Regions from separate parts of the Alteromonas nitratireducens genome, predicted to be linked through region 2. Evidence: predicted binding sites of a transcription regulator. Region 2 holds the regulator's gene; the other holds the start of a gene.
What was found. Region 2 encodes FNR, which switches genes on or off when oxygen is low (the NO sensors DNR and NnrR bind a similar motif). Its sites were predicted from a motif close to TTGATCTAGATCAA; they were not measured.
Positions count from the first base shown of each region.

Region 1: a site for FNR is predicted at 1,177-1,190, ahead of AB1N33_RS11815 (GbsR/MarR family transcriptional regulator). Genes of this name have one in related genera too.

Region 1 covers NZ_JBFNPK010000013.1:10,135-13,547, reverse strand. Annotated here, with positions in the region: gene AB1N33_RS11820 (cytochrome ubiquinol oxidase subunit I) at 1-557, opposite strand, end outside; gene AB1N33_RS11815 (GbsR/MarR family transcriptional regulator) at 568-1,125, opposite strand; gene AB1N33_RS11810 (methyl-accepting chemotaxis protein) at 1,316-2,851, shown strand; gene AB1N33_RS11805 (substrate-binding periplasmic protein) at 2,856-3,413, opposite strand, start outside.
Region 2 covers NZ_JBFNPK010000001.1:480,668-484,080, forward strand. Annotated here, with positions in the region: gene AB1N33_RS02100 (heavy metal translocating P-type ATPase) at 1-56, shown strand, start outside; gene ccoS (cbb3-type cytochrome oxidase assembly protein CcoS) at 66-269, shown strand; gene AB1N33_RS02110 (sulfite exporter TauE/SafE family protein) at 262-936, shown strand; gene fnr (fumarate/nitrate reduction transcriptional regulator Fnr) at 969-1,688, shown strand; gene uspE (universal stress protein UspE) at 1,777-2,697, shown strand; gene ttcA (tRNA 2-thiocytidine(32) synthetase TtcA) at 2,784-3,413, shown strand, end outside.

The sequences.
Region 1 (3,413 bases), on a different contig from region 2:
AGCAGCATGTGAGCAAACCGATAAGGAAAAGACGGGTTGAAAATAATCTCAGACCAGTCTTTGGCTATCACGATACCGTTGACGACGTCATGTCCCTGTGGTGTTTGCATCCAGCTGTTCAGAGACAGGATCCAAAAGGCTGAGGCGGTCGTTCCTGCTGCCACGATAAAGGTGGACAGGGTGTGTAGCCAGTTCGGTACCTTGCGGATCCCAAACAGCATAATGCCAAGGAAGGTGGCTTCAAGGAAAAACGCGGTAAGCACTTCATAACCCAGTAAGGGACCGGCCACATTCCCCACTTTTTCCATGAACCCGGGCCAGTTGGTGCCGAACTGGAACGACATGGTGACACCACTCACAACGCCAAGTGCGAACGTCAGTGCGAATACCCTGACCCAGAACCTGTAGATACGCATCCAGACCGGATGGCCGGAGAGGTTGGACCGGCATTTGAAGTAAAAAAGAAACCACGCCAGTGCGATGGTGATGGTCGGAAAAAGAATATGGAAACTGATATTGAGTGCAAACTGCAATCGAGACAGCATAAATGCGTCCACGGTAGACTCCTTAGTGTTCGGATGGTTTGCCAGGCAGCAGCTTATCTTTCAGCTCAAGCATGCGCCCGACACCGGCCCCCAGTTTCATGAGGGTATTGAGTTTTTCTGGCCCCAGTCCCTGTAGCTCTTCCGACCAGGCGGTCACCGATTCAAGTAAATCGTGGATTTCGGTTAATTTAGCCTGAGCATTTTCTTCCGTGTCGTTAGCGGGTGCATCAAGAATAAGGTCACGTAGCAGGCTGAGCGTGGGGTCAATTTCACGCTTACGGCGCTCTTCAAAGACCCGGTTTGCCAGCACCCAGATTGAACCGGCGGGAATAAAGAAGTCTTTGCGCTCGCCGGGCACCAGATGCTGCTTGATAAGACGCCATGACTGCAGTTCTTTTAGCCCCATGCTGGTATTGCCACGGGAGATATTCAGTGCGTCGGCAATTTCCTGCGCCGAGAGGGGTTTGTCGTAGAGAACAATCAGCGCCAGAATTTGACCGACTGTGCGGTTGAAGCCCCATCGGCTGCCCATTTCACCAAAGTGCATTACCGCGGAGGTAATTAATGGCGTCATCTTCATAATTCATACTCTTGTGAAGTTTCAGAAATTACTGAAAGTTTATGATCTTCTTTGACGCCGATCAATCAAATTAAAAATAATTCATCAAGTGCAGGTAACAGAGACTCTGCTATGAAGGGGTCCAACCCGGCGTCACTGATCTCTTCATGGCGCCCCGCGTAGTAAAGTCATCTGAATTTAGGAGACGATTATGACCGTAGGCGCGATGGCGTTCACTGCGGACAGGGAGCGTTTGTCTGCAGAACAGAATATTTCATCATCCGGACAGGACATTGTTTTTTCACTGAACCAGGACTTCTCGGTCAAACGGTTACTGCCCAGTGCACAGACATTTTTTGGAACTCTGAGCGGTTCTGACAGTGCATCAGCGCAAAACCTGATCGCCCGCGACACGCCAAAAGCGGTGCTGGATGAGATACGTAACGCGGTGAAAAAATCGTTGTCGTGGGTGGGGATCGTTGCATTCCAGACGAGTCGGGGTGTGGTCTGGAAAGAAGCCTTCGTGCGTCCCATATACCGCAACGACGATATCGTCGGAACACAGTGGTTACTGAGCGAGCCTCCCGCCGGCCTGGTGGCAAAAGCACATCAGGTGTATACCGGTAAAACCGCATTTCCCTGGCTGAGCGCGACGGTCATCAGTGTGTTTGTGATACTTGCTGTAATCAGCGTGCTGCTGCCATCAACCGGGTTTACGCCGGTGCTGATGGTTATTGCGGCATGGCTGGGGTTCTTTATTCGCCCACACATGACGCGTATTGCGGTGGCGATACCATTGGATGCTGATAGCCTGAGCCTTTCTCCCAGGGTGTATTCTACTGTGCCAGCGCTGGCGAAGCTGGAATACGAGATAGCACTGAAGCGAGCAGCACTTGCGGCAGGCATGTCACGTATTGAAGCGGGCACCAACCAGCTGGATGACGCCCTGACGGCAACCCGGGACAACGCCCATGAACTGGCATCAGCGGCCGGGCAGGCGCAGGTTGCCTCTGAACAGGTCTCGGCATCATCGGAGCAAATGTCTGCCGCCATGTCACAAATCTCAGAATCTGCAGAAGTTACGTCGGGGGCATGTAAAGAGGTGCGAACGCTGGTCACGCGTTCTGCCGATCGTATTGATGATGCTTCAGATGCTGTGCAGGCGCTGGCGCGTTATATTGAGCATGCGGCCGAATCGACATCAACGCTGGTGGAGAAAAGTGAGTCAGCAAAACAGTTCAGCGAAAAAATCGATGCGATTGCCGAACAGACCAATCTTCTGGCGCTCAATGCGGCAATCGAAGCCGCACGCGCAGGAGAAAGTGGCAGAGGCTTTTCGGTTGTTGCCGATGAGGTAAGGGCGCTCTCGAAAAGTACCCAGGAAGCGGTGGATGAAATTGAAGATACCATTACGTCCATCGCGGATTCGATAAAGCTTTGGCAGGAAGAGATGCTACGTCAGGTTGAAATCGCCAAGCGCTGTCATGATGACAGTGAGTACTCACGTTCAGAAATTCTTGAGATCAAAACGGCGGTCTCAGATATCAGCGAACAAATGGACCAGGTTGCGGCTGCAACAACCGAAACACAGCAGGCACTGGTAGAAATCTTCGATGCCATCAAAGATAACAAACAGGCAGCGACGCACATTTCATTACTTGCGCGTGATTCTGAGTCTAATATCGACAGTGTAGGGCATCGGATCCGCGAGTTCCGCTCACTGACTAATGCGCTCGATGAGGACTAACCGCTCACCAGCGTTTTATCATGGTGCGATATACGCTGGCATCAAGCAGGCTGGGGCGGGGTGAGGACGCGCTGGGTTCGCCTGCTGCCGTTAGCCTCTGGCGTACTGCCTCCCAGTCTGGAAGGATATCGCCATCAACCACAAATACGGCGTCAACTGATGGCTTCGTTGCATCCAGCGGGTAGGCGAAGCCAAGCACGGCACTGTCCAGTGAGGTATGAGGTAGTGCTGTTGAAGTGATGTAGTCAGCGACGCCATCGCCAGTGATATCTTTGGTCAGCCAGTTAAGTGCCAGTAGCTTGTTGTACGTACCATCCTGTTGCATGGCGGCGATGGTTTTATCGAATGAATCAAGCAACGCTCCGGCGTCCGGCAGTGTCTTTCTGACCGACAGGCGGATACCCGCAATCACCAGCGGTGCGCCGGAAAGCATCAGCAGTTCTTCGTTATCGGCGGCCAGCAGGCGGTTAAACTCATCAATCAACAGCCGGCTGCTCAGCAGATAAGGAGCCCGGTCATCAGCGACCTGGCGAAAGGTATCAAAGGTGCTGGGGTTACGTGA
Region 2 (3,413 bases):
GTATGTCCCTGAGCAGTATCATTGTGGTAACCAATTCAACGCGACTGCTACGCTGAGGACCTGCCGTGAGTATTATTTATGTGCTTATTCCCATCGCCATCATCATTGTTGCCGTTGCGGTAGTCATCTTCTTCTGGGCAGTACGATCAAATCAGTTCGACGATCTCGATCGTCAGGGGTACAGTATTCTGTTTGATGACGACTTGTCACCGGAAGATAAGAAACTGGCAGAAGAGCGCAAAGCTGCGCAGGAAAAACGGCGTGACTGAGCTGACAGGCTTATCTGCATTGTTAATCGGACTCGCCGGCGGTGTGCATTGCATCGGTATGTGTGGTGGCATTGTTACTGCGTTACAACAGGCCGTCCCGGCGCGGCGTCGTCCATTTCCTTATATGCTGGCCTATAATCTCGGCCGTATCATTAGCTACACACTGGCTGGTGCCCTCGCAGGCGGCGTGGGACAAATGTCGGCCGCAGTATTGCCGGCACTTGGACAGGTGCTGGCCTGGTTAAGTGCGCTTATGCTGGTGGCGCTTGCGCTGTATCTGGGGCAATGGTGGCGAGGGCTGGCATATCTGGAAAAAGCAGGCAATGCCGTCTGGCGGCTGATTCAGCCCCTGTCTAAACGCTTTTTACCCTTCAGGTCGCCGCTTGCCGCCCTGCCGTACGGACTGATTTGGGGATGGCTGCCCTGTGGTCTTGTTTATTCGACGCTGACGTGGTCGCTGACCAGTCAGCAGGCCGGACAAGGCGCCTTTATCATGTTTTGTTTTGGACTGGGCACATTACCTACCCTGCTTGCAGTTGGCAGCGGGGCTGACTATCTTTTTAAACAGTTCAGGAAGCCGCGTGTCAGGCAATTCATCGCAAGCGGGCTGTTAATATATTCGTTTTTCTTGATCTACCGGTTAATACATAGTATCACCATAAACTAACGACTCACCGAGCGGGATAACAGGCAATAATCATGAGCAATGGAAGCAACTTTTCAATTCACTGTCAGAACTGCAGTTTCAGTCATCTTTGTTTACCGGTTGCGTTAAACAAAACTGAAATTGAATCACTGGATGACATTATCGAAAGAAAGCGTCCACTGCATAAACATGACACGCTGGTTCACACCGGCGCACCATTTAAGTCACTGTATGCCGTTCGCTCAGGCTCCTTCAAGTCGTTCGTGACGAACAAAGACGGTGAAGAACAGATTACCGGTTTTCATTTCCCCGGCGACATTATTGGCTTTGATGCGCTGCGGGAAAATAAGCATCAGAGTTATACCCAGGCGCTGGAAACTGCAATGGTCTGTGAGCTTCCTTACGAAACCCTTGACCAGATTTCGATGCAGCTCCCTAAGCTGAGACATCAGATCATGAGCTTTATGAGCGCAGAAATTAAACAGGATCACGATATGATGATGCTGTTGAATAAGCGCTCGGCGGAAGAACGCCTGATGTATTTCATTGCACAGTTGTCAGAACGTTTTGAGGCGCGGGGCTTTTCAGGAAAACAGTTTCACCTGAGCATGACCCGCAATGAAATTGGCAACTATCTGGGCCTGACCATCGAAACCATCAGCCGTTTACTCACCCGGTTCCAGAAAGAAGGCGTCATTAAAGTAGAAGGCAAGCTCATTACCATCCTCGATACTGAAAAAATGGATGAAAAACTTAGTTACGTGGCCGTGTAAGTACGCCGCTTGTTGATCCAGAACAACAGGCAAAGTCTGCGTAACGTATTACACTAAAATGGAATACTGTGATTAAGGGAGTACGGGGATGATACGTTATAAGCACCTTCTGGCTGTTATTGAAGCCGACCGTGAGACACAACCGGCGCTCTCCCGGGCGTTGGAGATTGCCAGAAAAACCCAGGCAACCGTCACAGCCATGCTTGTCGTTTACGACTTCTCTTATGATATGACCACGATGCTGAGTCAGTCTGAACGCGATGCTATGCGCAAAGCCGTCATCGACGACAGAGCGGCCTGGTTACGACAGCAACTCGACAATCAGGGGCATCAGGACATCAATATTGTGGTTGAATGGAATAATCGCGCGTATGAAGCCGTTATCACCTATGCAGCCCGGCACAACGCTGATTTAGTGATTAAAGCCACCAAGCCCCATAATGATCTGAGCTCGGTTATTTTCACCCCTACCGACTGGCATTTGTTAAGAAAGTGCCCTTCTCCGGTACTGCTGGTAAAAGAGCACGACTGGCCAGCAGATGGAAATATTATCGCTGCGGTGAATGTGGGGACCGAGGATGATGAACATCGCCAGCTGAATGATCGCATTACCCAGACGGCGACAGACTATGCCACGTTACTTAGCGGGCATGTGAATCTGGTCAATTGCTTTCCTGCCACACCACTGAATATTGCCATTGAGGTACCAGAATTTGATCCTGATACCTATAACAATGCGGTGAAAACGCACCATGAAGAAGAAATGGCCAGACACGCCGGTAAGTACAGTATTGATTCCGACCGCTGTTACGTAAAAGAAGGCTTACCTGAGCGCGTTATTCCAATGCTGGCCAGAGAACTTGACGCCGAACTGGTTATTATCGGTACCGTTGGCCGGGTGGGCTTATCCGCTGCACTGATTGGAAATACGGCGGAGCACGTCATTGACGGACTGAAGTGCGATGTGCTGGCGCTCAAACCGGAAGGTTTTAAAAGCCCCATAAGCTGAGCGGTTAATTTTTCTGGCGTGGATAGCAGCGCTGGCTACGCTTCGTTATAATGTCGGCTATTTTGTAGTAACAGGTAAGCCCCGATATGACCGCAGATGCACAGCCTAAAGACACCGCCGCAGACGCCCGCTCACAATCGAAACAACAATACAGCTTTAACAAGCTGCAAAAGCGTCTTCGCCGCAACGTAGGCAAAGCGATTGACGACTTTGGCATGATTGAAGATCAGGATAAAGTCATGGTGTGTCTGTCTGGCGGAAAAGACAGTTATACCATGCTGGATATTCTGCTTTTTCTTCGCAAGATTGCCCCGATACATTTTGATATCGTAGCGGTCAACCTTGACCAGAAGCAGCCGGGCTTCCCGGAGCATGTATTACCTGAATATCTGGAATCACTGGGCGTTGAGTATCTGATTGTCGAAGAAGACACCTACTCCATCGTGAAAGAGAAAATTCCGGAGGGTAAGACAACCTGCTCGCTGTGCTCGCGTTTACGCCGTGGCATTTTATACCGGACAGCAAAAGAAATCGGGGCCACCAAGATTGCTCTGGGCCATCATCGCGATGACATGCTGGAAACCTTTTTCCTGAATATGTTTCATGGTGGGAAACTGAAATCTATGCCACCGAAGCTGGTAAGTGATGACGGTCACCACATTGTTATCCGGCCACTCGCATATTGCAGTGAGCGCGATATTCAGCGTTATTCAGAG